Regions from separate parts of the Streptomyces sp. NPDC001222 genome, predicted to be linked through region 3. Evidence: riboswitches for the same ligand, from Rfam matches in the RefSeq annotation. Region 3 holds a riboswitch; each other region holds the start of a gene.
What was found. Region 3 has a riboswitch for cyclic di-AMP ahead of ACFY2Z_RS25855 (transglycosylase family protein). Riboswitches for the same ligand answer to the same signal wherever they lie in the genome.

Region 1 (2,193 bases), on a different contig from region 3:
AGGTCGCCCGGCCGGGCGTCGGCGAGCGGCACCGTCGTGCCGACGTTCACCTGGTCGTACGTGGTGCGCGGAAGTGCGACCCCGGCGGCCTTCCACGCGGCCTGGGTCAGGCCCGAGCAGTCGTACGACCCGGGGCCGGTCGCGCCCCACACATACGGCTTGCCGATCTGCGCGCGGGCGAAGGCGAGGGCCTTGTCCGCCTTCGTGGCGTACGCGGAGTCCGTCGCGGTGGACCCCGAGGAGGGGGCCGCGGTGGAGGACCCCGTGGAGCCGCTCGAGGTGCTCGACGACGACTGCTGCTGGGCCGCCTTCAGCTCGGCCGCCCTCTGCTGGGCCGCCTGCTGCCGGGCCAGCGCCTCCGCCCGGCGCTGGGCCTCCTCCTGCTTCTTCTTCTCGAGCGCGGCGAGCCGCGCCTTCTCCTGGGCGTTCAGGTCGGACAGCAGCCGGCGTGCGGCGGAGAGCTTGTTCTGGACGTCCGTCTTGGCCGTCCGCAGGGCCGTCTGCGACTCGTCGAGCGTCCGGAGGCTGTCGGTGGCCTCCTGCCGCTTCTTCATCGTGGCGGCCTGGGCGGTGGCGTACTGGTCGATCGCTTCCTTCTGACGGCCGGTGAGCCGGCTCATCAGCTGCGTCTGGTCGAAGTAGTCCTGGGGGTTGTCGGCAAGCAGGAAGGTGGCCGTGTCGGGGGCCGCCTCCCCGGTCCGGTACTGCGCGGCCGCGAACGAACCCAGTTCCTCACGCGCGTCGTTGAGCTTCTGCGTGCGCTGGGCGACGTCGTCGAGGAGCCTGTCGACGTGCCTGCGCTGCTCGGTCGATCGCTCCTTGGCGGCGTCGTACTTCTCGGTGGCCGACTCCGCCTGGCGGTAGAGGTCGTCGACCTTCTTCTCGACCTCCTCGATGCTGGGTCTGCCGTCGGCGGAGGGCGCGGCCTGGGCCGTCTGCGAGAGCAGCGCCACGGAGGTCAGGGCCGCCGTCGCGAGGGCGGGGGTGCGGATGCCCGCGATGCGTGGGCCCGAGGGGCGGGACTTGCGGTGCGGCGCCATGAAAGGCGTCTCCTTCCGTACACCGCCTACCGGGTTAGCTGTCGGGTTCGGGCGGGTGGTTCGGAAGGTGTGTGCCCTACGGCCAAGTCCCCCAGGACGCGTGGCCGATTCACCCCAGGTCGGGTGGGTCCCCGGCTCCGGCTGCCGCAGGGCGCACCGGACTCGGCGGAGGCCGCGCGACCCGGCGACGTTCGCCGGTGGGGGTCGTGCGGCCCGCCCGGCACGCTAGCCAACTGGTGTGGCTCCTGTGAAGGTTGATGCGTAATATGCCCGATACATTTCCGTGATCTTGGCTACAGCTACTTGCTTCGGGCGCGTACCGTGAGCAGGCAGGCCCGGACGGTGACGTGTGAGGCGCGGGGCCGGTCCGGGCGTGGAGTTTCCGGGACGGCGGCCGGTTGTCGGTGGGGCGCCCTAGACTCGGAGAGCGATGAGCAGCCTCTTTGACGACAGCTTCCTGGCGGATCTCCAGGCCGGTTCGGCCCCGGAGGAGGAGCCCCCGCCGCCCGACGAACACGCTCCGGAGTCGGTCCCGGACGATCTGTTCGGCGGGCACTTCGACGTGCCGCCGGCCCGGGACACCCACTACCGCGACGGCGCGCCCCGCCCGGTCCTCGACCCCCGCGCCCTGGTCGAGGGGCTGAACGAGAACCAGCGCGCGGCGGTCGCGCACGCCGGCTCCCCCCTGCTCATCGTCGCCGGCGCCGGTTCCGGCAAGACCCGGGTGCTCACCCACCGCATCGCCTATCTGCTGGCCGAGCGGGGCGTGCATCCCGGCCAGATCCTCGCGATCACCTTCACCAACAAGGCCGCGGGCGAGATGAAGGAGCGCGTCGAGCAGCTCGTCGGCCCGCGCGCGAACGCGATGTGGGTGATGACCTTCCACAGCGCGTGCGTCCGCATCCTGCGCCGCGAGAGCAAGAAGCTCGGCTTCACGTCCTCCTTCTCGATCTACGACGCCGCCGACAGCAAGCGGCTGATGGCGCTCGTCTGCCGCGACCTGGACCTCGACCCCAAGCGATTCCCGCCCAAGTCGTTCAGCGCCAAGATCTCCAACCTGAAGAACGAGCTGATCGACGAGGAGGACTTCGCCGCCCAGGCCGCCGACGGCTTCGAGAAGACCCTCGCCCAGGCCTACACGCTGTACCAGTCG
Region 2 (2,193 bases), on a different contig from region 3:
TACCGAGTGCGCCGGAATACGCATGCCCGACCACCGCCTTAATCCCCGCGAAACGTCCCCGGTCGACGCGTGTCCAGTCGACTCTATTGCAGCGGGCCGGAATTTCCGACGGCAGGCCGGAATCCATGGATATTTTTTGGACAGACGGGAGTTCGAAACGACGAAGGCCCCGGCCGAGGAGCCGGGGCCATCACGTCAGCGGCGCCTTGGGGCGGCCGACGCTCAGACGTTCACGCCGTGTGACCTGAGGTAGGCGACCGGGTCCATGTCCGAGCCGTACTCCTGGGTGGTGCGCGCCTCGAAGTGGAGGTGCGGCCCGGTCGTGTTGCCAGTGGCCCCGGAGAGGGCGATCTGCTGCCCGGGGGTGACGTGCTGGCCCAGCTGGACGCCGATGGACGAGAGATGGCCGTACTGCGTGTAGGTGCCGTCGTTCATCCTGATGACGATCTGGTTGCCGTACGCGCCGCCCCAGCCGGTCTCCACGACGGTGCCCGAGCCGACCGCGTGGACGGGCGTGCCCGTGGCGGCGTGGAAGTCGATGCCGGTGTGGGCGCCGGAGGACCACAGGGAGCCGCCGGCCTTGTAGCCGGTGGAGACGTACGAGTGGTAGATCGGCGCCACGAACGCGTTCAGGCGCTCGCGCTCGGCCTCGCGGGCGGCGCGGACCTTGGCCTCGTGCTCCTTGCGCGCCTTCTCCGCGGCCTCCCGGCGCGCGGCCTCGGCCGCCTTCTTCTGGTCGGCGGCCTGCTTCTGGGCGGCGGCCTGAGCGCCGATCTTCTCCGCGACCGAGTCGCCGAGGGTGACGGCCTGCATGAGTCCCGTCTCCTCGACGGGGTGCCCGGCGGCGAAGGCCGGGGCTGCCAGGGTGCCGATGGCCCCGGTGGTGGTGAGCGCCGCGACGCCCACCGCGTTCGTGGCCGTACGCTGCATTCGGCTCGGACGGCGGTGCTTCCCGGTGGCGCAGGTGAACGCCATGAAGTGGCTGGTCCTTTCCTTCCCTCTCGCCTACCGGGTTAGCTGACGGGTTCGGAGCAGGAAGGTCTCCTACGGGCTGGCGCCCGATTCACCCCAGGGACTGCGTGGGCCCTTCCCGGCGCGAAGGCGACGAGAGTGGGCCCCTCCGGCCGCGCGGGCGGCGAGAGAAGGTGGGTCCCCGGCTCCCCTGGCTCGCGCCGTACGGGGACTCGGCGATGACTGTCCGGTGCCGCGGGTGCGGCGCACTGCCTGACGGACAGCCCGACAGACGCTAGAAGGGCCCTCCGTCCCCCGGCAAACCGAGCATGGGGTTTGTAGCGCATCCCACAGGGCAGAGGGGCAGCCTCTATGGCAATACGGACAAAACCCAAAGAGCAGGGCCCTGGTGACGGAGGACGTCACCAGGGCCCCTTCGGAGCGTCGCCGTTCCGGACGCGTACGAGGAGCGTCTACTCGGCCCGCACGACGTGCACTTCGCCGATGCCGAGCGCCTTGACGGGCTCCTCGATCTGCGTGGCGTCACCGACCAGGACGGTCACCAGACGGTCCACCGGGAAGGCGTTCACGACGGCGGCCGTGGCCTCGACCGTGCCTGTGGCGGCGAGCCGCTGATAGAGCGTCGACTGGTAGTCGTCCGGCAGATGCTGCTCGACCTGGTCGGCGAGCGTGCTCGCGACGGCCGCCGCGGTCTCGAACTTGAGCGGCGCCACACCCACCAGGTTCTGCACGGCGACATCGCGCTCGGCGTCCGTCAGCCCCTCGGCGGCGAGGGTGCGCAGCACCTTCCAGAGGTCGTCCAGCGCCGGGCCGGTGTTCGGCGTGTCGACGGAGCCGCTGATGGCGAGCATCGCGGCGCCGGTGCCGTCAGGCGCGGAGCGCAGCACCTGGCCGAACGCCCGCACACCGTAGGTGTAGCCCTTCTCCTCCCGCAGGACGCGGTCCAGACGGGAGGTGAGGGTGCCGCCGAGGCAGTACGTGCCGAGCACCTGTGCGGGCCACACCCGGTCGTGGCGGTCCGCGCCGACGCGGCCGATGAGCAGCTGCGTCTGGACGGCCCCGGGGCGGTCCACGATGACCACGCGGCCGTTGTCGTCGGCGGTCACCGGGGGCACGGGGCGCGGCTTGGCGGGCTCCCCCGTCCAGGCCCCGAGGGTGTCGCCGAGGAGCGCGTCGAGGTCGACGCCGGTGAGGTCGCCGACCACGACGGCGGTGGCAGTG
Region 3 (2,193 bases):
CGCTCCCAGCAGATCGCCGTCGCCGAGAAGATCCTGGACAAGCGCGGCGCTCTCGCGTGGGGTACCTGCGGCGTGGCCGCCGGCCTGGGTCAGGACTCGGCCACCGCGGACGTCGACACGGGCGTGGGCGACCACCCCTCCGGCGGCGGCGCCGTCTTCTTCTCGGACACCGGGGTGGGCTTCGGGTCGCCCGATACGCACGACGCATCCCAGTCGTCCAAGTCGCACCACTCGTCGGGAGCGTCGGACTCGGCCAAGCCGTCGGACTCGTCGGGCTCGTCCGACTCGCCGTCGACGTCGCCTTCGTCGTCTCCGTCTTCCTCCGGGTCCCCGTCGTCCCCCTCCGCTCCCTCCTCGTCCGACTCCGGCTCCCCCTCGTCCTCGCCGTCCTCCCCGTCGTCCTCGACGGCGACGGACGGCTCGACCGGGGGCAACGAGGACGACAACGGATCGGACGACCTGCTCGGCACGCTCTCGGCCACGACGAAGAGCGACGAGTCGGACAAGGTCGCGCAGAACGGGGCGTCTTCGGCCTCGGGTGCCGGCCGCCACCGTGGCGACAGCGCCGACGAGGGCGACACGGACGGCCGCAGCGGCGAGTCGGCCGGCCGTCATGCCTCGCGCGGCTCCGCCGCCGGGCGCGAGACCGCCGACGACTCGTACCTCGTCCGTCTCGGAGACACCCTGTCGAGCATCGCCGACTTCCTTGACCTCAAGGGCGGTTGGCATGCGCTGTACGACGCGAACAAGCAGGAGATCGGCGCCGACCCCAACCACATCATGCCCGGTCTGAGCCTTGTGGTGACGGCTGGACTGTCCGGCGACGAGTCCTGAACAGTCGCTCGAACTGCCGCCTCGACGAAGCTATTTCACGCCCCGCTTCGCGCTGAATGTCCGGTTTGGCGAGAGTGAGATATGAGTCTCATAAGCCCTGATCGTCTTTGAAATTCGGCGCGTCGCCTGCTTACGGTCGTGACCGCTCGCCACAGCGGGCCCCGACGGTCGCAACGCCGAATCCTGCCAGCGGCCGTACGGGAACAGTCGACGCTTCCAGCGCCGTAGGCAGGAGCGGGGGACCCAAGGTAAGTGCCGCGCCCGGGAGTTGACCGGGTGCGGCTAGGGGTGGAGCCGTGCGCCGGGGAGGCGCGCGGCCGGGCAACTCAACCGGCCCGAACCCGACAGCTCACCTCGCAGGCGTCGGTGAGGGGATCGAACCATGCTGTGTTCCGGCAAGGGAAAGCACCGCCGTCCGTCCAAGGCCGTCCGCGCCATCGCGCTCGCCGGTGTCGCCGGCGCCGCCGTCGCCGGCCCGCTGATGGCGGCCGGCAGCGCCTCCGCCGCCACCGCCTCCCAGTGGGACGCCGTCGCGCAGTGCGAGTCCGGCGGCAACTGGTCCATCAACACGGGCAACGGCTTCTACGGTGGCCTGCAGTTCACCAACTCGACCTGGGCCGCCTACGGCGGCACCGCCTACGCCGCGCGCGCCGACCTGGCCTCCAAGGGCCAGCAGATCGCCGTCGCCGAGAAGGTCCTCGCGGGTCAGGGCAAGGGCGCGTGGCCGGTGTGCGGCACCGGTCTGACCAGTGCCCCCTACAACGGCGGCGCGGCCTCCACGGGCAGCTCCACCGGCTCCGGCAACTCCGTGAAGAGCACCACCACCCGCTCGACCGAGCCGCAGGCGGCCAATCGTTCCGCGCAGCGTCCGGCCGCCAAGAAGACCGTCACCACCCCGACCGGCAAGAAGGTCAAGAAGGGTGACGGCGAGTACAAGGTGGTCAAGGGCGACACCCTCAGCTCGATCGCCGAGAAGCACCACGTCCAGGGCGGCTGGGAGAAGCTGTTCCAGCTGAACAAGGACATCGTCGAGAACGCCGACCTCATCTACCCGGGCCAGCAGCTGCACCTGAAGTGACAGCTGTGAGGCGGCCGGCCCGCGGCCTCCCCCGGGTCGCGCCCCCCACGGTCGGCGCCCCCTGAGGACGCCCCGTCCCCACGGGCTCCCCGCTCCGATGCGTACACCCCCGAACGCATCGGAGCGGGGCTCTTCGCTTCGGCGTCCCTCCTTCGTCACCCGCCCTTTGTTCCGGGAACGAACAATGTGTACCGTCACCCTGTCCGCGGGACGGTCGGTCGGCTGGCCGATGCCCCGGGACGGTTAGGCTCTAGTCGCAAGGCACACCAGCCCCGCACTTT
Region 4 (2,193 bases), on a different contig from region 3:
ACAGCGACGAGGAGTTCACCACCGCGGTCCTCGCGGAGATCCCGCACGGGGAGGAGGGCGTCGTCCGGATCGTCGACCGGGGGCACCCCGCCCCCCTGCTGCTGCTCCCGGACGGCACCCTGCGCGAACTGGAGGCCCGCGAGCCGGCGCTGCCGCTCGGCATGGGCGATCTCGCCCCTGGGCCCGACGGCGCGGAGAAGTGGGACTTCCCGCCCGGTTCGACGCTGCTCTTCTTCACGGACGGCGTCTCGGAGGCACGGGACGCGCGCGGCGAGTTCTACGACCCGGCCCGCCGCCTCGCCGGGCGGGTTCTGCCCACCCCCGGCGCCGTGCTCGCCGCCGTCACGGAGGACGTCGCCCGCCACACCGGCGGCCAGGCGACGGACGACATGGCGCTGCTCGCCGTGCGCCGGTCCGAGCACCGCTGAACCCGTCGAGGGCCAACCGCCGCTGAACGTCCGGGCGTTGTCACGGTGAGTGAGTGGGCGGCCCGCTTTTGATAACAACTGACGCAGAGTCAGAACCGGTGGTGCGGGTGAGGTGCGGTCAACTCGCCCGTTTTACGCCGATCCTGTCATTAAAGTCCTGGCCAGAAGCGTTAATGATCTGTCCGAACAGCTTGGAATCCGGGCCCGACGTCTATTAACGTTCGATAACGCAGCGCGGTCGTCCCAGCCGTCACCAGAGGCGGCTCCGTGCGCGTGTGCCGAATCCCGCAAGGGAGCCGGGGAACCACCACCTTGGGGTGAATCGAGCGGATATCGCCGTGTGAAAACGGTCGGTATACGCGCGTAGGAGACCTTCCCCTCCGAACCCGTCAGCTAACCCGGTAGGCGAAACGGAAGGAAAGGAGTGCGCCCACGTGGCGTCCAACCGGCCTGCCGAGAGCACCTCGTTCGCCCCGAGCGGCACGCAGACCATCGGGTTCGCGCCCCGCCCCGACGAGGGCCCCTGGGAGGAGTGGAATCCCACCGAGGACTCCGTCCGCCCCGTCCGCGGTCGGCACCGCGTCACCAGGCAGCGCGGCGGCGGACTCGCCCGCAGCTCCACCGTTCTCGGCGTCGGCGTGATGGCCGCGGTCGGCGCGGGTGGCATGGCCACCGCGCAGACCGGCAAGCCGCCGGTGTCCATATCCCTCCCCGACCTCTCCTCGGTCACCCACTCGGCCAAGGAGCTCATCGGCGAGGACACCAGCGCCCCCGAGGGCTCCGCCACCGCCCTGAGCGCCGCCGGTGTGAGCACCACCGACGCCGTCGCGGGCACCAAGGACGCGGGTGAGGCGCTGCGCAGCCGGATCATGCAGCAGGCCGAGTCCCAGCAGGACCGGATCGCCGCGGCGGCCGCACAGGCCGCCCAGGACGCCGCCACGAAGAAGGCCGCCGCAGCGGCGGCCAAGGCCCAGGACACCGCCAGGAAGGCGGTGGCTGCGGAGGTCAAGAAGAAGGCCGAGGCCGCCCGACTGGCGGAACTGGCCAAGCAGTTCACGCTGCCGACCTCCTCGTACACCCTGACCTCGCGCTTCGGTGACGCCGGCGCCATGTGGTCCTCCGGCTACCACACCGGCCTCGACTTCGCCGCCCCCACGGGCACGCTCATCAAGGCCATCCACAGCGGCACCGTCACCCAGGCGGGCTGGGCGGGCTCGTACGGCTACCGCACGGTCCTCACCCTCGACGACGGCACCGAGCTGTGGTTCTGCCACCAGTCGTCGATCAGCGTCAGCGTCGGCCAGAAGGTCTCCACGGGCGACGTCATCGGCCGCGTGGGCGCGACCGGCAACGTCACCGGGCCGCATCTGCACCTGGAGGTCCACCCGGGCGGCGGCAGCGCGATCGACCCGATGGCGTGGCTGCAGAGCAAGGGCGTCAATCCCTGACATCCGGGTCCCCGCCCCGCTTCCCGGCGCGGGTCACCACCTGAACTCCGGCGGTCCTGGCGACATCCCCCCGACGTCAGGGCTGCCGGTCAGGCGCGTGTGCGCCCCTCCCGGCCGGGCCCAGCAGGCCGGAATTCCCCCATGCGGACAGCTTCGACCGGAATAAGATCTTCCGGATCGAGCGCTGAAGTACAGCATGACTTCCCTTCGCAAGTTCGGCTCCTCGGACCTCGAGGTCTTCCCCCTCTCCCTCGGTGGCAACGTCTTCGGCTGGACCGCCGACGAGGCGCAGTCCTTCGCCGTGCTCGACGCCTACA

Region 1: another riboswitch for cyclic di-AMP. It lies ahead of ACFY2Z_RS06020 (NlpC/P60 family protein); the one in region 3 lies ahead of ACFY2Z_RS25855 (transglycosylase family protein).
Region 2: another riboswitch for cyclic di-AMP. It lies ahead of ACFY2Z_RS05075 (M23 family metallopeptidase); the one in region 3 lies ahead of ACFY2Z_RS25855 (transglycosylase family protein).
Region 4: another riboswitch for cyclic di-AMP. It lies ahead of ACFY2Z_RS34910 (M23 family metallopeptidase); the one in region 3 lies ahead of ACFY2Z_RS25855 (transglycosylase family protein).

The regions. Positions count from the first base shown of each region.
Region 1 is NZ_JBIAXT010000003.1:62,167-64,359, forward strand. Features, by position in the region: gene ACFY2Z_RS06020 (NlpC/P60 family protein) at 1-1,040, opposite strand, end outside; cyclic di-AMP (ydaO/yuaA leader) riboswitch at 1,049-1,218, opposite strand; gene pcrA (DNA helicase PcrA) at 1,471-2,193, shown strand, end outside.
Region 2 is NZ_JBIAXT010000002.1:448,781-450,973, forward strand. Features, by position in the region: gene ACFY2Z_RS05070 (GntR family transcriptional regulator) at 1-24, opposite strand, end outside; gene ACFY2Z_RS05075 (M23 family metallopeptidase) at 223-975, opposite strand; cyclic di-AMP (ydaO/yuaA leader) riboswitch at 988-1,200, opposite strand; gene ACFY2Z_RS05080 (M16 family metallopeptidase) at 1,425-2,193, opposite strand, start outside.
Region 3 is NZ_JBIAXT010000021.1:67,826-70,018, forward strand. Features, by position in the region: gene ACFY2Z_RS25850 (transglycosylase family protein) at 1-834, shown strand, start outside; cyclic di-AMP (ydaO/yuaA leader) riboswitch at 1,045-1,212, shown strand; gene ACFY2Z_RS25855 (transglycosylase family protein) at 1,217-1,912, shown strand.
Region 4 is NZ_JBIAXT010000037.1:63,196-65,388, forward strand. Features, by position in the region: gene ACFY2Z_RS34905 (PP2C family protein-serine/threonine phosphatase) at 1-428, shown strand, start outside; cyclic di-AMP (ydaO/yuaA leader) riboswitch at 695-851, shown strand; gene ACFY2Z_RS34910 (M23 family metallopeptidase) at 863-1,876, shown strand; gene ACFY2Z_RS34915 (aldo/keto reductase) at 2,073-2,193, shown strand, end outside.